3 regions of the Streptomyces sp. NPDC048295 genome follow, and region 3 is predicted to be linked to each of the others. Evidence: riboswitches for the same ligand, from Rfam matches in the RefSeq annotation. Region 3 holds a riboswitch; each other region holds the start of a gene.
What was found. A riboswitch is a leader RNA that binds a small molecule or an ion and turns the genes downstream of it on or off. The one in region 3 is predicted to bind cobalamin.
Positions count from the first base shown of each region.

Region 1: another riboswitch for cobalamin. It lies ahead of AB0D53_RS10765 (cobalamin biosynthesis protein); the one in region 3 lies ahead of AB0D53_RS03920 (ABC transporter substrate-binding protein).
Region 2: another riboswitch for cobalamin. It lies ahead of AB0D53_RS30860 (ABC transporter substrate-binding protein); the one in region 3 lies ahead of AB0D53_RS03920 (ABC transporter substrate-binding protein).

Region 1 covers NZ_JBEZLL010000006.1:60,435-67,755, forward strand. The annotation lists gene AB0D53_RS10750 (class II aldolase/adducin family protein) at 1-592, opposite strand, end outside; gene AB0D53_RS10755 (inorganic phosphate transporter) at 802-2,061, shown strand; gene AB0D53_RS10760 (hypothetical protein) at 2,084-2,314, shown strand; cobalamin riboswitch at 2,465-2,596, shown strand; gene AB0D53_RS10765 (cobalamin biosynthesis protein) at 2,741-3,739, shown strand; gene AB0D53_RS10770 (cobyric acid synthase) at 3,736-5,262, shown strand; gene AB0D53_RS10775 (putative cobaltochelatase) at 5,324-7,321, shown strand, end outside.
Region 2 covers NZ_JBEZLL010000025.1:106,360-113,680, reverse strand. The annotation lists gene AB0D53_RS30880 (IclR family transcriptional regulator) at 1-615, opposite strand, end outside; gene AB0D53_RS30875 (PRC and DUF2382 domain-containing protein) at 1,024-2,082, shown strand; gene AB0D53_RS30870 (ABC transporter ATP-binding protein) at 2,207-3,004, opposite strand; gene AB0D53_RS30865 (iron chelate uptake ABC transporter family permease subunit) at 3,001-4,026, opposite strand; gene AB0D53_RS30860 (ABC transporter substrate-binding protein) at 4,089-5,156, opposite strand; cobalamin riboswitch at 5,191-5,381, opposite strand; gene AB0D53_RS30855 (beta-ketoacyl-[acyl-carrier-protein] synthase family protein) at 5,461-6,684, opposite strand; gene AB0D53_RS30850 (acyl carrier protein) at 6,681-6,959, opposite strand; partial or broken gene AB0D53_RS30845 (acyl-CoA dehydrogenase) at 7,046-7,321, opposite strand, start outside.
Region 3 covers NZ_JBEZLL010000002.1:356,357-363,677, forward strand. The annotation lists gene AB0D53_RS03915 (iron ABC transporter permease) at 1-967, opposite strand, end outside; gene AB0D53_RS03920 (ABC transporter substrate-binding protein) at 964-1,950, opposite strand; cobalamin riboswitch at 1,989-2,112, opposite strand; gene AB0D53_RS03925 (hypothetical protein) at 2,543-3,664, shown strand; gene AB0D53_RS03930 (phosphotransferase family protein) at 3,690-4,793, shown strand; gene AB0D53_RS03935 (PP2C family protein-serine/threonine phosphatase) at 5,243-6,328, opposite strand; partial or broken gene AB0D53_RS03940 (transposase) at 6,738-7,113, shown strand.

The DNA.
Region 1 (7,321 bases), on a different contig from region 3:
TCGGGGTGAGCCCGGGCACGGAGCTCGCGGCGAGCCAGAGCCGGCAGAGCCATTCCAGCTGGGCGGTCCGGTCGTACGCCTGGTCCAGGGTGGCTCCGTAGGTGACGGTTCCGTGGTTCTGGAGAAGGCAGCCCGTGCGGTCGCGCAGGGCGGCGAGCATGTTCTCGGCCAGTTCGGCAGTGCCGTAGCGCGCGTAGGCCGCGACGCGGACGGGGCCGCCCAGTATGGCGGCGGCGTAGTGGACCGACGGGACCTCGGGCACCAGCGTGGAAACAGCGGTGGCGTGCACGGCGTGGGTGTGCACGACGGCGGCCGCGTCGGTGTTCCGGTAGACGGCGAGGTGGAGTGGCAGTTCGCTGGTCGGGGCCAGTGAACCGAGTACACGGTTGCCCTCCGGATCGACGCCGACGGCGTCCTGGGGGCCCAGCCGGTCGTACGGCACTCCGCTCGGTGTGACCAGGATCGTGTCGCCGACCCGTGCCGAGACGTTTCCCGAGGTCCCGACGACGAGGCCCTCGGCCGCCGTCCTGCGGGCGGTGGCGACGACACCGTCCCAGGCACGTTCGATCGCGTTCCGCTGCTGATCGCTCATGCGCCGATCCTGTCAGCCCCGCGGACGAACGGGTATGCGATCGGCCACAGCCGCACCACGCCGGAAAGCCGGGCCACGCCCGCGTCGAGCACAAGCGGAATGCCTTCGCTCCGGTTTGGAACACCCCAGCGCCCCGCCCAGTTCATCTTCCGTTCACCCAGGTTGCCTACGGTCCACATGCCAATGACGCCGAACGATTGCCTGGGTAAATGGAACACATCACGCTGCTACTCGCGATTGTGATCGTGACAGCTCTAGTGTTCGATTTCACGAACGGTTTCCACGACACCGCGAACGCGATGGCGACCACCATCTCGACCGGTGCACTCAGACCGAAGACAGCGGTGGCCATGTCCGCCGTTCTCAATCTCGTCGGCGCGTTCCTGTCGGTGGAGGTCGCCAAGACGATCTCCGGCGGGATCATCAACGAGGACGGGCTGCGAACAGAAGTCATCTTCGCGGCACTCGTCGGCGCCATTCTGTGGAATCTGCTGACCTGGCTGGTCGGACTGCCGTCCAGCTCCTCGCACGCCCTGTTCGGCGGTCTGATCGGCGCCGCCGTGATGTCCGCGGGCTGGTCGTCCGTCAACGGCGGCACCGTCGTCACCAAGGTGCTGCTCCCCGCCCTCGCCGCCCCGATCGTCGCCGGTCTGGCCGCGCTGCTGGCCACCAGGCTGACGTACCGGATCGGCGGAAAGGTCCGCAACGACGCCCAGGAGAAGGCCACCGCCAAGGGGTACCGGGCCGGCCAGATCGCCTCGGCCGGGCTGGTCTCCCTCGCCCACGGCACCAACGACGCGCAGAAGACCATGGGCATCATCACCCTGGCCCTGGTCACCGGCGGCGTCCTGCACCCGGGCGCCAACCCGCCGGTCTGGGTCATCGTCTGCGCCGGTACGGCCATCGCGCTCGGTACCTACCTGGGCGGCTGGCGGATCATCCGCACCATGGGCAGCGGCCTCACCGACCTCAAGCCGCCGCAGGGCTTCGCCGCCCAGACCAGCGCGGCCACCGTCATCCTGGCCTCCTCGCACCTCGGCTTCTCCCTCTCCACCACCCAGTCCTGCTCCGGCGCCGTGATGGGCGCGGGCCTCGGCCGCCAGGGCGGGGTGGTCCGCTGGTCCACCGCCACCCGGATGTTCGTCGCCTGGGGTCTGACGCTGCCGGCCGCCGGTCTGGTCGGTGCGGGCGCGGAACTCCTCACCAAGCAGGGCACCTGGGGCGTCGTGGTCGTCGCGGCGCTGCTGGTCGCGGGATCCGGTGCGATCTGGCTGGTGTCGCGGCGCAAGCCGGTCGGCCACGGCGACGTCGCCCCGGCGGAAGCCGAGCCGGTGGGCGTCATAACCACGGCCATCGCCGCCGTCAGCCCGCCGCCCACCGCGGCCCAGGCAACGGCCCAGAACCTCATGACCACCATTCCGGCCCCGGCCGGAACCACCCAGGACCCGGCGCGACCCGCCACCGTCTGACCCGGCCGTCTAAGGATTCAGCATGAACATCGACTGGGCAGCCCTCGGCTCCGTATTCGGCGTCTCCCTCGTCGTCACCGTCGCGCTGGTGGGCCTCTTCACCCTGGGCATCGTCGGCCTCTCCAAGCAGCCGGAACCGGCGGCGCAGGGCGGCTCCGGCGGCTCGGTGCTGCTGGCCCGCGCCGGCGCGTACGTCTGCTTCACGCTGTGCGCGGCGGCCGTCGCGTACGGCATCTATCTGATCGTCGCCTGAACCACCCCGCGCACGCTCCCCCGTCGGGCCGGACACCTGTGGTGTCCGGCCCGATGTGGGTATCAGCACACTGCGCAGCCGCAGGTCAACGGCAGGTTGACGGGCGTTCGCGGAGCGTGGTGGACTGCCGGAGCCAATTACGGCGACAGCAGAGGAAGCCGGTGCGAATCCGGCGCGGTCCCGCCACTGTCACCGGGGAGCGGTCCCCCACACCGGAAGTCACGGCACGCGCGAGCGGGCTGGAAGGCCGGGGGAACCGCGGATCCGGGAGCCAGGAGACTCTCGTCGCCGGTCACGTCGAACCAGGGCGCGGACCCTGAGTGAGGACATATCGCCATGCCCGGCTGCCGTGCGTCCGCTGTCCCGGTGCTCTCGCCGAGAGCCTCCTGTACGAAGGTCCGCCGAGGCGCGACGGCCGGCTGAGCCGTGCGAGCCGACCGCATCTTCGCGTACGGCGCCACGGCCGGTCTGATCGGCGATCTGCTGCTCGGTGATCCCCGCCGGGGACACCCGGTCGCCGCCTTCGGGCGGGCCGCGGCGGTCGTCGAGCGCCGGCTGTGGCGCGACCACCGCGGGTGGGGCACGCTGCACACCCTCGTCTGCGCCGGAGGCGCCGCCGGCGGTGCCGCGCTGCTCGCCCGCGCCGTACGCCGCAGCCCCGCCGCCTCCGTGGCGCTGACCGCGGCCGCCACCTGGTCCGTCGTCGGCGGCACCTCCCTGGGCCGTGAGGCACGGGCCATCGGCTCCGCCCTGTCGGCCGGTGACATCGACCTGGCCCGGGAGCGGCTGCCGCATCTGTGCGGGCGCGACCCGCAGTCCCTGGACGGTCCGCAGATCGCCCGCGCCGTGGTCGAGTCCGTGGCGGAGAACACCTCGGACGCCGTGGTCGGCGCCCTGGTGTGGGGCGCGCTGGCCGGGGTCCCCGGGCTGGCCGGCTTCCGGGCCGCCAACACCCTCGACGCCATGGTCGGGCACAAGTCGCCCCGCCACCGCCGCTACGGCTGGGCCTCGGCCCGCCTCGACGACCTCGCGGGCTGGCCCGGTGCCCGGCTCACGGCCCTGCTCGCCGTGGCCGCCGGAGGGCGGCCGCAGGGAGCGGTCCGCGCCTGGCGGGCCGATGCCGCCCAGCACCCGAGCCCCAACGCGGGCCCGGTGGAGGCCTCGTTCGCGGGCGCGCTGGGCGTACGGCTCGGCGGCACCCTCGCGTACGGCGGCCGGGTCGAGCACCGCCCCGTGCTCAACGGGGAGACGGGCCGGGCGGTGGAGACCGCGGACATCGAGCGCGCGGTGCGGCTGTCGCGCCGGGTGGGCGCGCTGGCCCTCGGCGTGTGCGTGGCGGGACGGCTCGGCGCGGCCCTGGCCGCACGACGGATCACGTCCCGCCGCGCGGCGGGACCTCGTATCGCAGGACGGAGAAGCGCATGAGCGGCGGGCTGCTGGTCGCCGGAACCACTTCCGACGCGGGCAAGAGCGTCGTCACCGCGGGCATCTGCCGCTGGCTCGTGCGCCGGGGCGTGAAGGTGGCGCCCTTCAAGGCGCAGAACATGTCGCTGAACTCGTTCGTCACCCGCGAGGGCGCCGAGATCGGGCGCGCCCAGGCCATGCAGGCCCAGGCGGCCCGTGTGGAGCCGAGCGCGCTGATGAACCCGGTCCTGCTCAAGCCCGGCAGCGACCGCTCCAGCCAGGTCGTCCTGATGGGGAAGCCGGTCGGCGAGATGAGCGCCCGCGGCTACCACGGCGGCCGGCAGCAGGCCCTGCTCTCCACGGTCGTGGACTGCCTGGAGCAGCTCCGGAGCACGTACGACGCGGTGATCTGCGAGGGGGCGGGGAGCCCGGCCGAGATCAATCTGCGGCGCACGGACATCGTGAACATGGGTATAGCGCGGGCGGCGCGCTTCCCGGTGGTGGTCGTCGGCGACATCGACCGCGGCGGTGTCTTCGCCTCGTTCTTCGGCACGACGGCGCTGCTCGCCGCCGAGGACCAGTCGCTGATCGCCGGCTATCTCGTCAACAAGTTCCGCGGCGACGTGTCGCTGCTGGAGCCGGGCCTGGAGATGCTGCGGGACATCACCGGACGGCCGACGTACGGGGTGCTGCCCTTCGCCCACGGCCTCGGCATCGACGAGGAGGACGGTCTGCGGGTCTCGCTGCGCGGAGCCGTGCGCGAATCGGTGGTCGCGCCGCCGCACGGCGAGGACGTGCTGCGCGTCGCGGTGTGCGCGGTCCCGCTGATGTCGAACTTCACCGATGTGGACGCGCTGGCCGCCGAGCCCGGCGTCGTCGTCAGGTTCGTGGACCGCGCCGAGGAGCTGTCCGACGCGGACCTCGTCGTCGTGCCCGGCACCCGCGGCACCGTGAAGGCGCTGGCCTGGCTGCGCGAGCGCGGCCTCGCCGGCGCGCTGGCGCGGCGCGCGGCCGAGGGCCGGCCGGTCCTCGGCATCTGCGGCGGCTTCCAGGTCCTCGGCGAGCGGATCGAGGACGAGGTCGAGTCGCGGGCCGGGCGGGTCGAGGGCCTCGGCCTCCTCCCCGTACGCATCCGCTTCGACCGTGAGAAGACCCTGGCCCGGCCCGTCGGCGAGGCGCTCGGCGCGCCGGTCGAGGGGTACGAGATCCACCACGGCGTGGCGGACGTGCACGGCGGCGAGCCGTTCCTCGACGGCTGCCGGGTCGGCGCCGTGTGGGGCACCCACTGGCACGGTTCGCTGGAGAGCGACGCATTCCGCCGCCGCTTCCTGACCGAGGTCGCACGGGCCGCCGGCCGGCGCTTCGTCCCCGCCCCCGACACCGCGTTCGCGGCGCTGCGCGAGGAACAGCTCGACCGTCTCGGCGATCTCGTGGAGGAGCACGCGGACACCGACGCGTTGCTGCGGCTCCTGGAGTCGGGCGCGCCGTCGGGGCTTCCCTTCATCGCTCCCGGAGCCCCCGCGTCCCCCGGAGGCCGCCGATGACCCGGGGCACTGCCGGGAGCCGCCTTTTCCATGACCATTCACCCGCAGGAAGGACCGCCTCGTGAGCACGCATTTCCCGTTCACCGCCGTCGTCGGGCAGCAGGACCTGCAACTCGCCCTGCTGCTCAACTCCGTCGCACCGAACATCGGTGGCGTGCTCGTACGGGGCGAGAAGGGCACCGCGAAGAGCACCGCCGTGCGCGCGCTCTCGGCGCTGCTGCCGGAGGTGGACGTCGTCCCCGGCTGCCGTTTCTCCTGCGACCCCGTGTCGCCGGACCCGGCGTGTCCCGACGGTCCCCATGAGGCGGGGGCCGGTGTGTCGCGGGACGCCCGGATGGTCGAGCTGCCCGTCGGCGCGTCCGAGGACCGGCTCGTGGGGGCGCTCGACATCGAACGGGCGCTCGCGGACGGCGTGAAGGCCTTCGAGCCGGGTCTGCTGGCCGACGCGCATCGCGGGATCCTCTACGTCGACGAGGTCAACCTGCTCCACGACCACCTCGTGGACCTGTTGCTGGACGCGGCCGCCATGGGCGCCTCGTACGTCGAACGCGAGGGTGTCTCCGTGCGGCACGCGGCGCGTTTCCTGCTCGTCGGGACGATGAATCCCGAAGAGGGCGAGCTGCGGCCGCAGTTGCTCGACCGTTTCGGGCTGACCGTCGAGGTCGCCGCCTCCCGGGAGACCGATCAGCGGGTCGAGGTCGTGCGACGGCGTCTCGCCTTCGACGACGACCCGGCGGCGTTCGCCGCCGGGTGGGCCGGCGAGGAGGACGCGCTGCGGGCGAGGATCGCCGCCGCGCGGGCGCTGCTGCCCGAAGTGCGGCTCGGGGACGCGGCGTTGCGGCAGATCGCGGCCACCTGCGCGGCCTTCGAGGTCGACGGGATGCGCGCGGACATCGTGATGGCGCGGACGGCCACCGCGCTGGCCGCCTGGGCGGGGCGTACGGATGTGCTCGCCGAGGACGTGCGGCAGGCGGCTCTGCTCGCGCTCCCCCACCGGCGCCGGCGCAATCCGTTCGACGCGCCGGGGCTCGACGAGGACAAGCTCGACGACACGCTGGAGCAGAACGGCGGCGAGGACGACGACCCGGACCCGGACGGCCCAGGTGGCGGCGGCCGGCCCCCGCGGGGCGACGGCCCCGACACGCCGCCGGGGCCCGAGGACGCGGCCGGCGACACGCCCGCGCCGTCCGTACCCGGGCAGGGCCGGGAACAGGGGCAGGGGCAGTCATCCGGGAGCCCTGAGCAGCAGCCGGTCCGCGCCGCCGAGCCGTTCCGCACGAAGATGCTGAGCGTTCCCGGTCTGGGCGAGGGCGCGGCGGGGCGGCGGTCCCGGGCGCGTACCGAGCACGGGCGTACGACCGGCGCGCGGCGTCCGCAGGGCGCCCTGACCAAGCTGCATCTCACGGCGACCGTGCAGGCCGCCGCCCCGCACCAGCGGGCGCGGGGGCGGTCGGGGCGCGGGCTGGTGGTCCGGCGGGACGATCTGCGGCAGTCGGTCCGGGAGGGGCGCGAGGGGAATCTCGTGCTCTTCGTGGTGGACGCCTCCGGGTCGATGGCCGCCCGGCAGCGGATGGCGGCCGTGAAGGGCGCCGTCCTCTCGCTGCTGCTGGACGCGTACCAGCGCCGGGACAAGGTCGGGCTGATCACCTTCCGGGGCAAGGACGCCGAGGTGGCGCTGCCGCCGACGTCCTCGGTGGACGCCGCGGCGGCGCGGCTGGAGCTGCTGCCGACCGGTGGGCGCACCCCCGTCGCGGCCGGGCTGCTGAAGGCCCACGAGGTGCTGCGGGTGGAGCGGTTGCGTGATCCGTCACGGCGGCCGCTGCTGGTCGTGGTGACCGACGGGCGGGCGACCGGGGGGCCCGAGCCGGTGGCGCTGGCGGCCCGGGCGGCACGGCTGCACGAGGCGGAGGGCGTCGCGTCCGTCGTCGTGGACTGCGAGTCGGGGCCGGTACGGCTCGGCCTCGCGGGGAGCCTGGCGCACGCTCTGGGGGGCGGTGCCGTCACGCTCGACGAGTTGCGGGCCGACTCGATCGCCGGGCTCGTCAAGGACGTTCAGGAA
Region 2 (7,321 bases), on a different contig from region 3:
GATGCAGTACCCGTCGGCACGGACCCGTGCGTAGCAGGCGAGCAGGGCGTCCAGGTCCGTGATGGTGCGGTCGTTGAAGCGGGTCAGCCCGGTGGGGCCGAACATCTGGCGGATCTCGCGTTCGGGGTGGTACGCGAAGATGGTGTGTCCGGAGGCTCCGGCGTGGCCGGGCATGACCGCGCCGATGATCGCGGTGTACCGGACGGGCCCGGTGCCGTCGACGGCGGCTTCGCAGCGGTAGCTGCCGCCGTGCGGCACGTTGAGCACGACGCTCTCGCCGGTCTCGCGGAGCAGTCGGGCGAGCACCGGTCTGGCGAGCGAGGAGAGCACTCCGCTGTGTTCGCTGACCCTGGCCAGCCGGGACAGGGCGGGCCCCGGACGGTAGCGGCGCGTGCGCTCGTCGCAGACCAGGAAGGCGCGCGCGGTCAGTGTGGTGAGCAGGCGCTGGACGACGGCCTTGTCCCAGCCGTGGTGACGGGCCATTTCGCTGACGCCCCACTCGGGGCGCTGCTCGGTGAAGGTGAGCAGGACCAGCAGGGCCCGGTCCACGGTCTGCAGGACTCCGGGGGTCTGGGTCCTGGCCTCGGGGCCGGTGTCCGTGCCGTGCTCCGCCATGGGGCCGGTCCTCCTTCGTCCGTGTTCTTCGCCTACCGGTGCGCAAATCGCAACGCCGTTGCGATTTCTGGCGAAAGGATGCGGCCGAGTCCATCGGGTGTCAAGGGTTTCCCTGGAATTCGCCTCTGCGCGGCGAAAGTGCTGTTCACAGGTGGTGGGGGCCGTCGGTGCGTGAGGGAGGGCGCGGCGGAGCGGGAAGTGCTCGGCGATACGGCGCGCGACCCCCGCATCTCACCCGAATGGACTAACACGGGAACGGGGCGCACACCGCCGTGGCAAGCGGCCACCGCCCGACCGCCGAGGCCTGGGAGGTTGCAGCGGCCATCCGGGTGAGGCGCGATGGAATGCGGACGCGCCTCCTCTGATGGCCTCAGCCACAGGACGCGCCCGGACGAGGAGGAATCGGTCATGGCAGCCGCTGACGGTTTCACGGATTCCGGAGAGCTCGACGGCCTGACGGTGTACGACACCGATGGCGAGAAGGTCGGCAGTGTGGGCCGGGTGTATGTCGACGACAACACCGGCCGGCCGGACTGGATCACGGTGAAGACCGGCCTGTTCGGCATGAAGGAGAGTTTCGTCCCGCTTGCCGGAGCCCGCCGTGTGGGCTCCGATCTGCACATCTCGCATCCGAAGGACCGTGTCAAGGAAGCCCCCCGGGTGGACGCGGACGCGCATCTGTCCGTGGCGGAGGAGGAGGAGCTCTACAAGCACTACGGCCTCGCCAGGAACACCACGGCCAAGCTCGGCGGCCGTGCGGACCCGGGGGCCACGACGGCGTCCGGGACGGGCACCACGGCCATGGGAGCAGCGGGAGCGGCCGGGGCGGCCGGGGCCATGGGTGCGGCCGGCAAGGGACGCACCACCGGGTCCGACAAGGCGTCCATGCCCGGCACCACCGCCTCCGGTACGGGCACCGCCCGCACCGCCTCGTCCGGCATCGCCGGCGGCACCGGCACGGGCCAGGGCAGGCACCGCGACACCGGAGCGGCCGGCACCTCGCGGCCCCTCGTCGGCGCCGGGGCGGGCTCCGAGCGGTCCTCGGCCGACCTGGGCGGCAAGGAGGAGATGATCCGTTCCGAGGAGCAGCTGCTCGTCGGCACCGAGGAGTACGAGAGCGGAAAGGCGCGGCTGCACAAGTACGTCGTCACCGAGAACGTCACCAGGACCGTGCCGGTGACGCACGAAGAGGTGCGCCTGATCCGTGAGCCGCTCCAGCCCGGCGAGAAGACCGCGGAACGTGCCGCCATCCGCGAGCAGGACGTCGAGGTCACCCTGCACGCGGAACGTCCGACCACGCGCAAGGAGACCATCCCCGTCGAGCGGGTGCGGATGGAGACCAAGAGGGTGACCGAGCAGAAGGAGGTCTCCGCCGAACTCCGCAAGGAGCAGATCGACTACGCGGACGACTCGGACATCGGCGGCAAGGACATCGGCGGCGAATTCGGCCGGGGACGCCGCCGCTGACCGCGCGGCGCACACCGCGGCGAACGGCCGCACCCGGAGAACCAGGGCGGACCCGCGCAGTGCCGGGGTCCGCCCGACCGCTTCCGTGCTTCCGCGCCGCTTTCACGGTTCGCGCCGCCGGGCGCTACGTCCCCGCGGGACGCCCCGGCAGGAAGCGCACCGAGGGCCGCCCGTCCGGGCCGTCCGGGGTGACGCGTGCGGTGACCCGGTAGACGTCGGCGATCAGCTCCTCGGTGATCACTTCCGAGGGGGTTCCGGCGGCCACCACCCGGCCCTCCTTCAGGACGACGATCCGGTCGCAGAACATCGCGGCCAGGTTGAGGTCGTGCAGGGCGATGACCCCGGTCAGCGGCAGGGAGGCGATCAGCGCGAGGAGTTCCAGCTGGTGCTGGATGTCGAGGTGGTTGGTCGGCTCGTCGAGCAGCAGCTCGCGCGGCTGCTGGGCCAGTGCCCGAGCGATCTGGACACGCTGGCGCTCACCGCCGGAGAGGGTGTGCCAGGACTGGTCGCCGCGGTCGGCGAGGCCGGTCCTGGCGAGCGCCTCGCGCACCGCCTCGTCGTCCTCCCCCGTCGGTGCCGACCAGGCCCTGCGGTGCGGGATGCGCCCGAGCCTCACCACGTCCAGCACACTCAGCTCGACCTGGGTGACGGCATGCTGGTCGACCACGGCGACCCGCCGGGCCACGGTGCGGCGGCCGATCTCTGCGAGCCGCAGGCCGTCGAGGGTGACCACACCGGTCTCCGGGGCGAGGACTCCGGCCAGCACCCGCAGCAGGGTCGACTTGCCGGATCCGTTCGGTCCGATCAGCCCCAGGGTGGCGCCGGGCGGCGGGGCGAGTTCGATCCCGTCGAGGATCAGGCGGCCGCCTGCCACCCGGCTGACCCGTTCGGCGCGCAGCCCCTCGGCCGCGGCCCCGGTCACGCGGCCCTCCGGGTGCGGTGGAGGACCACGACGAACGCGGGCACGCCGATCAGCGCGGTGACCACGCCCACGGGCACCTCCTGCGGGTCGAGGACCGTCCTGGCGAGGGTGTCGACCCAGACCAGGAACACGGCCCCGGCCAGGGCCGTGACCGGCAGCAGCCGCCGGTGCCCGGAACCCGCGAGGGCGCGGGCGGCGTGCGGCAGCACCAGGCCGACGAAGCCGATGGCACCGGCGGAGCTGACGAGTGCCGCGGTCAGCAGCGCGGTGGTGCACAGAAGCACGATCCGGGTGCGCGCGACATGGACGCCGAGCGCGGCGGCGGCATCCTGTCCGAACGCGAAGGCGTCGAGCGTACGGGCATGGCCCAGACAGACCAGCAGCGTCACGGCGAGAACGGCGGCGCAGATCCACACATCGGTCCAGCCGACCCCGGCGAGCGAGCCGAGCAGCCAGAACAGCACGCCGCGGGTCTGCTCGGCGTCGGCCGCGGTCATCACGACGAAGGAGGTGAGCGCGGAGAACAACTGCATGGCCGCGACACCGGAGAGCACGACCCGGTCGGTCGTGCCGCCCAGGGTGTGGCTGAGCAGCAGCACGAGGGCGAACGAGCAGAGCGCACCGGCGAACGCGCCCGTCGAGACCGACACCGCTCCCCCGCCGACGCCGAGCACGACGACCACGACCGCGCCGGTGGACGCCCCTGAGGAGACCCCGAGGACGAACGGGTCGGCGAGCGGGTTGCGGAGCAGCGACTGCATGACGGTCCCGCACACCGCGAGTCCGGCGCCGCACACCGCGGCGAGCAGGGTGCGCGGCATGCGCAGGTTCCAGATGATGCCGTCCCGGATCGGGGAGAGCCGTGAACGGCCCCATCCGAGGTGGGAGGCGACCGCGGACCAGACGTCGGCCACGGAGATCCGGGCAGGGCCGATGGTGACGGCGAGGGCGACGGAGCCCACGAGCAGCGCGATGCCGCACACCCACAGGATCCCGCCGCGCAGCCTCCTTACACCCTTCACGGCACGGACGGAGGTGACGGGGTCCGGCGGCGCGGCCACCGCGGTGCCGCGTCCGGTCCCCGTCACCCGGCGAACCCGAACCGGCGCAGCCCGGCGGCGACGCGTTCGACGCCCTCGACCGTCCGGATGGACGGGTTCAAGGACTGCCCGCTGAGCAGGACGTACCGCTTGTGTCTGACGGCGTCCATGTTCTTCGTGACCGGATTGGACTCCAGGAACTCGATCTTCTTCGCGGCGCTCTCGGCGGTCTGGGCCCTGCGGGTCAGGTCACCGACGACCAGGACGTCGGGATTGCGGTCGGCGACGGTCTCCCAGCTGATCTGGGGCCATTCCTCGTGGGTGTCGTCGAAGACGTTCTTCGCGCCGAGCTCCTCGGTGATGATTCCGGGCGCTCCGCAGCAGCCGGCCAGGTAAGGGGACTTGGAGTCGGAGAACCAGTACAGGAGGGTGGCACCGGAGGCGTCGATGCCCTCGGCCGCCTTCCTCACCCGGGCCCGCAGCTGTGTCACGAGCGCGTCGCCGCGCTCCGGTACGCCGAACACCCGGGCCAGGTCGCGCACTTCGCCGTAGACGCTGTCCATGGTCAGCCGCGCGGTACGGGAGCCGTCGCCACCCTTGCTGTTGTCCTTGCCGGTGCAGTCGGCGGGCGAGACGTAGGTGGGGACGCCGAGTTCCTCGAACTGTTCGCGCGGTGCGACGCCGCCCTTGGCTAGTGTCGATGCGAACGACGCGCTGACGAAGTCGGGCTCGCGGTCCAGGACCTTCTCCGAGGACGGCCGGTTGTCCGAGATCCTGGGCACCCGGGCGTTGGCCTTCTCCAGGCCCTTCATCACCGGGTCGGTCCAGGTGGCGGTGGCTGCCAGCCGGTCGGCGAGGCCGAGGGAGAGCAGGATCTCCGTCGATCCCTGGTCCACCGGGACGGCGCGGCGCGGCGCGGCTTCGACGGTGACGGTGCGTCCGCAGTTCTTCAGTGTCACCGGGTATCCGTGCGCGGGGCCCGGTTTCGAGGCGGATTCACCGGCTCCGCCTCCGCAGGCGGTCAGCAGGACGAGTCCCGCCGAGAGCAGGGCCATGGTGCGGACAGGGCTGGCTATGGACGGCACGGGGTCCCTCTGCGTCTCGGGGCTCATGCGCGGAGCCCGCTGTACGGAGTCCGCGGCCCGGTGCCGGGTCGCGGGTACCAGCAGGTCTTCGGACTCGGGTTCCTTCGGACGGGACGCCTTCCCAGGACACCCGAGGGTGGTCCCAGTGGCCGTGGCCCCGCCCGTCCCCCTCACCGCTGCGCGTCAGTTCCGGATTCGCACCGGATTCCCTGACCCCTTACGTGGAGTTCGACTGGCCCCGGCAAGCTATCACGAGCCTCTGCGCAGCTCATGAGGGGTGTGGCCGGTGGTACGCCGGGCAGTGTTTCCCGTCGCACCACCTGCCGGATGCCTACGGACGCTGAAGAGCGATCACGGCGTTGTGTCCGCCGAAGCCGAAGGAATGGCTGACGGCACGCCGGATGGGCTGCCGCAGCGGTTGCCCGGTGACGCATTCGATGTCGAACTCGGGCGCCGGGGCGTCCAGGTTGGCGATCGGTGGGACGACTCCGCGCTGGAGCGTGAGGACGGTGAGTCCGGCCTCGATCGCTCCGGCCGCCCCCATGCAGTGCCCCAGTACGCCCTTGGGAGCGGTGACGGGCGGCCGGTGCGGGTAGACCCGGGCGATCAGGGCGGCCTCGGCGGCGTCGTTGACCGGGGTCGCGGTGCCGTGCGCGTTGACGTGCTCGACGTCCTCGGCCGCCCAGCCCGCGTCGCGCAGCGCGGCCTCCACCGCCGCCTGGGCGACCGTGCCGGAGGGATGCGGGCTGATGGGGTGGTGGGCGTCGGTGGTGGCGCCGGTGCCGGCGAGCAGTGCCCGTGGAGCCGCGCCGCGGGCCCGGGCGTCCTCCGTCCGTTCCAGCACCATGACGGCCGCGCCCTCGCCCATGACCAGTCCGGCCCGGTCCGCCGCGAAGGGTCGGCAGAGTCCGGCCGGGTCTCCGTCTTTCCGGGCCCCTGCGCCGGACCGGGCGAACCCGGCCATGGCGACCGGGTAGACGATCGACTCCGTGGCTCCGGCGATCGCGATGTCGCACTGCCCGGTGACCAGGAGGTCGCGGGCGACGGACAGCGCGGTGACGCCGGACGAACAGGCGGTGCACGGGGCCATGCTGGGTCCGGTGGCCCGCAGCTGGATCGCGATCTCGGCCGCGGGCATGTTCGGAATGGTGAGCAGGATGCCCGAGGGCGAGGTGGCCCCGGCTCCGAGCCGGTCCATCACGACCGCCTGCTCGGTCAGCGAGGCGGAGCCCCCGCTGCTGGTGCCGACGACCACCGCGACCCGGGTGCCCTCCCACCCTGCCGGGTCGAGCCCGGCGTCGGCGACCGCCTCCCGGGCCGCGAGCACCGCGAGCTTCACGTACTTCCCCATGCGGAAGGACGCACGGCCGCCGATCGCGGCGTCCAGGTCGATGCCGTCGACCATGCACGCGAAGTCGATCGCGCATCCTTCGAGTTCGGCGACGGTCCGGGCCGGTGACACGCCCGCGCACACACCCTCCCAGGTGGATTCGGTGTCGTTGCCGACCGGGGTGATCATGCCCAGGCCGGTGACGGCGACGGCCGGCCTGTTCATCGGGCGTTGCTCATCGCCGGCCCGCCGCCCACCCGCGCCCCGCCGTCGCCCGCCGGGTCGATGAACCGTGTGATGTCGGCCAGCGTGGCGTTCTTGGGAAGCTGGTCGAAGTCCCGGACACCGCCCGCCGTCTCCCTGATCAGGACGGCGAACTCGGCAACGGCGAGGGAGTCCATCTCCAGGCTGTCCATGGTGGAGCCCGGGTGGATCTCGGCAACAGGCACTTTGAAGGTGTGTGTCAGAACCTCGGTGATCTTGGGGTGAATCGTACTCATGAGCTTTCTCTCCATCATTCGGTCCGGCTGCCGGGCCGGCGGTGACACCGTCCCGACGCCGAATCAACTGGGCGGAGTGCCTCCAGTTACGCCTTGTGCCGAACCGATTCGGCACCGTCCTCCCCGCGCTCCCCGCACCACCGGGCCAGGACGGACGCCGTACCCCAGTAAGCCAGCAGGACAACGCGGACGCCGAGGGCGCCGGCCGCCTCCCTGACCCGGTGACCCCGTACAGCAGTTCCCTTTCTCGTCATGGCTCTCACCGCTCGTCCGGCACCGTCGCGCGGCCCTCGTCACGCTGCCAGGCGCCGTCCGGGTCGTCGTAGGCGGCCACGTAGTCGGCTCCGGCGATGGGCCAGTCG
Region 3 (7,321 bases):
GAACCTCTTCGGGCGCTGCCACGGTCCGCGCCAGCAGATCGGCCAGCAGCAGGAAGACGGCACCGCCGAGCGCGGTCACCGGCAGCAGTCTGCGATGGGACGCGCCGACGATCATCCGGGCGGCGTGCGGAATCATCAGGCCGACGAACCCGATCGCCCCGCTGTAGGCGACCAGCACGCCGATGATCAGTGACACCAGCACGAAGACCCCGCCCCGGAAGCGTCCGGGGTCCAGGCCGAGGCTGCGGGCCCCTTCCTCCCCGGTCAGCAGCAGATCCAGCGGACGGGCCAGGCTGATCAGGAGTACGGCCCCGACGCCCAGTACCACGGCGGGCAGCGCCAGTTGGTCCCAGCGGGCGCCACCCAGGCCGCCCAGGGTCCAGAACAGGATCGCCCGCACATGCTCGGCCCGCGAGGACAACACCAGGATCAGGCTGGTGAACGCGGACAGTACGTACTGGACCGCCACCCCGGCCAGAATCAGCCGGCCCGTTGTCATGGTGCCGCCGCGCCGGGCCATCGCGTAGACGGCGACCAGCGCTGCCATGGACCCGATGAACGCGGCAATGGGCAGCGCCACGTCGGTGGCCGCCCCGGCGCCGACTCCCAGCACGACGACCACGGCAGCGCCCGCTGATGCCCCGGACGAGGCGCCCAGCAGAAACGGATCGGCCAACGGATTACGCACCAGCGCCTGGAGCACCGTGCCCGACAGGGCCAGCCCGGCGCCGACCACGGCCCCGAGCAGCACCCTGGGCAGCCGCACCTCCCACACGATCGTCGGGTATGCACCGGTGCGTTCACCGCCCAGGACCGTACTCAGCACCTCGCCCGGCGGAATCCGTACCGGGCCGAGCGCCAGACCGGCCACCACCGCCGCGAGCAGCAGCACCGTGAGGACGCCGATCACGACGGGGGCCGAGCGGAGGACGGACTTCGGACCGGGGCGGGCGGACCCCGCGCTCACGGGGTGCCGGGGTGCAGCTGCCCGGCCAGGTCCTGTACGGCGTCGGCGACCCGGACACCGAGCACGGCCGAGGACAGCGGGAGCACCGCGAACTTCTTGTTCTTGATCGCCGGTACGTCCGCGAGTGCCGGATCGTCGAGCAGCCGCTTCTTCTTGGCCGCCACCGTGGTGCCCCCGTAGTCGTAGATCACGACCACCTCGGGCTTGCGCTTGATGACCTGCTCCCAGGACACGTCGCCGAAGGTGGAGTCGAGGTCCGTGAAGACGTTTCTGCCCCCGGCGAGCCGGACGATCTCGTTGCCGATGCCCTTGCCGCCCGCGGTGAACGCCGAGCTGTCGCCGGAGTCGTACACGAACACCGAGGGACGTGCGGCGCCCTTGAGCCCCGCCTCGACCGTCGTGATCTTCTGTCGCTCCTCGGCGATCAGCTTCCTGCCGCGTTCCGGTACGCCGAAGGTCCTGGCGACTTCGGTGATCTCGGTGGCGAGCTGATCGATACCGACCTTGCCCTTGGCGCAGTTCTCGATGTTCAGCCGGGTGTTGATGCCGTCCTTCTGGAGCCCCGCCCGGTCCTGGCCCTTGGCCTTGTCGAACGCGCTGCTGTACCCGCCGTAGACGAAGTCGGGGTTGGCGCCGAGCAGTACTTCCTTGGAGGGGTATTCCTTCGCGAGCACTTTGGTCCCGGCGTACGCGGACCGGTACTCCGGCAGGATGCTGTCGTCGAGGTAGGCGGTCCCGGCCAGCCGGTCCTGGAGCCCGAGGGCCAGCATGATCTCGGTGACGTGCTGGTTCATGGTGACGACCCGCTTCGGAGGGGCGTCGAAAGTCGTCTTCGTGCCGCAGTTGGTGACCGTGTAGGGAAAACCGTCGGCGGCCGGTGCGGACTCTGGCTTGCTCTCGCCGCCCGTGCCGGAGCCGCAGCCGGTGAGTGGCAGGAGGAGCAGCGGTATGAGCGCGAGCGGTACGCGGCGGATTCGGGGCATGGCCGAGCCTTTCCGGGGGATGTCCTCGTCCCCTGGTTCGTACGAGAAGGCGGCGCGGCCAGTATCTGGCTTCCGGGCTGCTGCAGCCCGGTCACAGTGGCGGGACCGTACCGGATTCACACCGGTTTCCTGACGCGCGTCGCCTGAGTTTCGAAGACCATTCTGTCAGACCGTGTATTCCGGAAGGGCCTGCCCCTCGCACTGCCGACCACGGCCGGCCCCGGACACTGATGTCCGCGACGGCGACCGGTACTCCGGACGGTTCCGCTCTCAGCCGTAGGGCCGCCCGTTCCTGCGAGTCCCTTTCCTCACCAGCTGGATGCAGGAAAGATGCGGTTCGTCCAGGAATGTTCGTCCAGGCCCGGCAACCTGAGGAAAGGCACCCGCATTGTCGGCTTGGGGCAGCCGTACATCGGCGCTGCCGGGCGCATCGAGAACAGACGGGCCGCCGTCCACCTCGCCCACTCCACCCCGCAATGGCACACCGCTGTCGACGGACACCGTGACGGCGCCGAGCCTCTGGCCACGGTTATGGATCTGACATATCGTCAGGTCCTGTGCAAGCTCCCGATGAGCCCCGCCGGAGGCCCTTGTGCCGGAACGCCCCGTAGCCCTCGATGAATACCCCGTGCATCAAGTGCCGCTCTCCATGCGTCACATCGCCACCAGCGACCGCAACGCCTACGACCGCTGCATCTTCCACGTCTTCGACCACACCGGCAGCGCCCTGCTCGTCCTGGGCCTGGGCGTCTACCCCAATACCGGCGTGATCGACGCCTTCGTCACGCTCCGCCTGGGCGACGAACTCCTCGCCGTACGTGCCTCCGACGCCCTCACCGAGGACCGGATGCGGATGGAGGTCGGCCCGCTCCGCATCACCGTCGACGAGCCGCTGAAGCGTTTCACGCTGCACTGCGCCGCCGACCCGGCCGACCCCGGCGGCCTGTCGTGCGATCTCAGCTGGCAAGGAGCCTTCGAGCCGCTGTGGGAGCCGCACCACACCATGCGCCGCGGCAACCGCCTCACTCTGGAAGGCCGCCGCTTCGTTCAGGCCGGCACGGTGACCGGCGTCATCCGCGCGAAGGGCGAGGAGATCGACGTCACCGCCGACGAGTGGACCGGCACACGCGACCGCAGTTGGGGCGTGCGGCCCATCCCCGGCGAGGACGGCGGACGCGCGGGGGAGGAGCACGTCCCCGGAGGTTTCCATTGGCTGTGGTGCCCCGTCCGGTTCGACGACCGGTTCCTGATGGTGATCGTCCAGGAGGAGCCCGACGGCTACCGCACCCTCAGCGACGCCGTCGAGGTACGTGACAGCCACCCCGACACCCAACTGGGCTGGCCTCAGCCGGACATCACGTACCGCTCCGGTACACGCCACCCCGAGCACGCGGTCATTCATCTTGCCGACCGCCGGCGCAAGGACATCGAGCTCACCGCGGAGATCCTCGTTTCCTCCCCGCTGGCCGTCGGCGCGGGCTACCCACCCGCTGACGACTGGAGCCACGGGACGTGGCACGGCCGCCACTGGGTCGACCGACGCAGCTACGACCTCGCAGACCTGTCTGCGCACCCCATGGCCGCATTCGGCGTCACCGAACACTCCGCCCGTTTCACCCTCGACGGCACCACCGGCTACGGGATCTTCGAGCACGGCACGTTCGGCCGCCACGACCCGAGCGGCTTCACCGGCTACGACTCGGTGGCGCCCTGACGTACGGAGACCTCGTATGGCAGCAATTCCCGAAGCACCCCGGATCCGGCGCACCACCCGCGACCCGGAGGAACTCACCCGCCGGCTCGCATCCTGGCTGGCGGCCGTCCACCCCGGAGCCCGCCCGGCCACCGTCACCGTGCCGGACTCCAACGGCATGTCGAGCGAGACCCTGCTCTTCGACATCGAGCAGGACGAAGCCGCCGCGCCGCCCCCCGTCCGCCGCTGCGTACTGCGCCTGGCCGCGGACCCGAACGCGTACACCATCTTTCCCGCCTACGACATGACCCGTCAGTACCAGGTGATGCGTCTTGTTGCCGCACGCACCGACCTGCCCGTACCCGCCGTGCACTGGCTGGAGACCGACCCCGCCCATCTCGGTGCGGAGTTCTTCGTGATGGAGCGCGTCGAGGGGCGTGTGCCGCCCGACGTGATGCCGTACACCTACGAGGGCAATTGGCTGCACGCCGCCACGGACGCCGAGCGCGAACAACTGGAGCAGGCCAGCATCTCCATCCTGGCGCGACTGCACGACCAGGTGCCGGTGTCGGAGGCGGGATTCCTCGCAGGGCGGGGGAGCGGCAGCCCGCTGCGGCGGCATGTGGAGGACCTTCGGACGTACTACGGCTGGGTCGTCGACGGCCGTCCGCGCTCACCGGCCATCGAGGCCGCCTTCGCCCGGTTGGAGGAGCTGTGGCCGGCCGAGGAGGGCGAGACGGTGCTCAGCTGGGGCGACGCGCGGATCGGCAACATCATCTATGACGGCTTCGAGCCCACCGCCGTCCTCGACTGGGAGATGGCCGCCCTCGGACCACGGGAGCTGGACCTAGGGTGGGCGATCTACCTGCACCGCTTCTTTCACGACCTCACAGTCGCACTGGGGCAGGAAGGACTGCCGGAGTTCTTCCGGCGGGCGGCGGTGGAGGAGCGGTACGCGAAGCTCACCGGGCACACACCGCGGGACATGGACTTCCACACGCTCTACGCCTGCCTTCGGCACGCGATCGTGATGCTACGAGTCGGCTACCGGCAGATCCACTTCGGCGAGGTCGCGGCGCCGGCCACCACCGATGACCTGGTCATGAACCGGGCGGCGCTGGAGGCCATGACGGAGGGCCGCTACTGGTAGTGCATCCTGCCGTGCCCGTAGAGCCGTTGCCGGACCCGGCGACATCGGGGCCGGCCGCGGATTGCTCCACTGCCCCGGGGCCCGAGGGTGTTTCCATGGGGTGAGCCGGGGGAGTCGGGCCGCGTTCGCAGGGGATGCTCAATTTCTTTGTGCGGGGTTGTCGCGTCCGGCGAGGAGCGGACCGACGACCGTGAGAAGCACGAGGTGCTCTCGCTCAGGCGTCGGGCGGCGAGCGCGACGCGGCCTGCTCCCATCCCGCCACTTCGTGCGCGTGCTGTGTGCCCATGCGAAACGGTTCGACGTGGTCTCTGACGGCCGACTCCTCCGGAACCGGACCGACAACTACGTGGATGCTGCACCTATTTTCGGGTTCGCGCTGGATCACCGGAAGACCAACCGGCATGAAACCGATGCGAGGCGGGCGCGATTTCGAGATCTCCAAGGCACTTCTATTCAGGCAGGTGGTAGATGGCGAGAGCCGCGGTGTCGTCGTGGAGGTGGTTGCTGCTGTAGATGAGGAGATCGTGGTGGAGGCGGTCGAGGAGTTCTCGGGGCTGGAGAGGACCCCAGGAGAGGACACGCCGGCGAAGGGGGTAGAAGGCCCCGGTGCGGTCGCGGGCTTCGGTGACACCGTCGGTGTAGAGCAGCAACTGGTCGCCGGGACCGAAGGGGTACTCGTCGATCCGGTAGGTCTCTGTGAGGTGCATGCCCAGGTTGAGGGGCGGTGCGGGATCGGCCGTCTCCAGTTCGGTGACACCGTCGGAGCGGATGAGGAGGGGTGGGGGGTGACCGCAGTTGACGATGCGGACCACGTGACTGCGGGGGATCTCCGCGAAAACAGCGGTGACGAAGCGCTCGCTCACGTCGTTTCCGGGCATGCGGGCGGCTCTGCGATTCATGCTCGTCTCCGCCCGGCGGGCAACGCCGGCGAGGTCGGGTTCGTCGTGGGCGGCCTCGCGGAAGGCGCCGAGAAGGGTGGCGGCCGTCTCGACGGCGAGGAGTCCCTTGCCGCGGACGTCGCCGATGACAATGCGGAGTCCGTACGTGGTGGGGACGGCCTCGTACAGATCACCGCCGATGCGCGCTTCCGCAGCGGCGGAAAGGTAGAGGGATTCGACCAGAAGCGGGCCGACGCGGTGCGGGACCGGGCTCAGCAGGACATGCTGCGCGATCTCGGCCACGAAGCGCACGTTGGCGAGGGTGCGTTCCCGACGCACGCGGTGGGCAGCCAGGAAAGTTCCGAGGACGCCGACCACAGCGGTGCTCAGGTAGGTGGCCACGTAGTGGCGCTCCCACACGTAGCTCACCGGGCGACCCGCACAGCACGGGGTGCCGGCCAGGACTCCTTCGAAGGCGATCGCGAACACGGTGACGCCGGCGACGGCAGCGGGGCCGTGGGCGAAGGCTGTGATCACGGGGAGGGCGATGAGCAGGAAGCTCACCGGCCACTGCACGGGCGTAAGTGGTTCCAGCACCAGGATGCCTGCGACATAGAAGGCGGGCAGCCACCGCATCCACACGGGCGCGGGCGGCACCTGCGGCGCCCCCCCGCCGGGCGGCGCTGCCCCGCCACTCGCCGCCCCGGGGCGGCCCGGCCACCTCACTGCTCACTCCGTCGCAGAGCGAGCAGCGCAGACGCGGACGCCGCTCAGTCGGGGGATGAAGCCGCCGTGTGGGCCCGCATGCGGACATTGCTCCTGGCGGCTCCACTCAAACAGCCTGTACACGCGGGACTCCTGGCACATGATGTGGGCAAGACGTCCATCCTGCTGCCCCGCGACGCTTCGGGCCGACCATTGCTCCAGCCAATGGCATGTCAGGACCTTCACCCGCGGGCTTCCACGCCCTGCGTCAAGTCCGAGGTGATCACCCGGCGGCTGCTCGGGCAGGCGTGTTCGTAGAAGGTGCCGTCGCGGGGGGCGGCGAACAGGACGTGCTCGGTTCGCGATGCGGTGGATCGCCGATCTTTGCTCCGGCGAGGCGAAGACGGACGTCCGCGACGCAGTCGTCATCGCGGACGCCGTCAGAGCGATGCCCCCGCACCCTGCGGACGATCGATCCCGACGACGAGACCGTAGCCGAGCTCGCGGTGCTCACACGGTTCGACGACGACCTCGCAGGTGGGTCCACCCGGATCACCGACCGGCTCCGCGACCTCCTCACCCGGATCCACGTTCCCTGGAACGGGACTTGGGCCCGCGCATCCAGCACCAAGCCGTGCTCCAGCTGCTCGACGAGTTCGGTTCCCGGGCTCGGGTCCGCAAAAGCCGGGCGCCGTCGCCTCATGACCTCGACACGTCCCAAGGCACTGCGGATGGCCGGGGCCGTTCGTGGAGGTCTTCACCGCCCACATCGCACTCGCCCGACGCCGCGGTGACGTCCCCTTCGCCATGCTTCGCGACGGCCCCCTCCACCAACGGCCCACAGGGGCTACGGCTTGACGAAGGCCATGGTCGGGCCCGAGCGGACATCGACGAGTGGCTCGCCGCTGTCGCGCACCGGAATCGCGACCACCCGCAGGTCGGCCA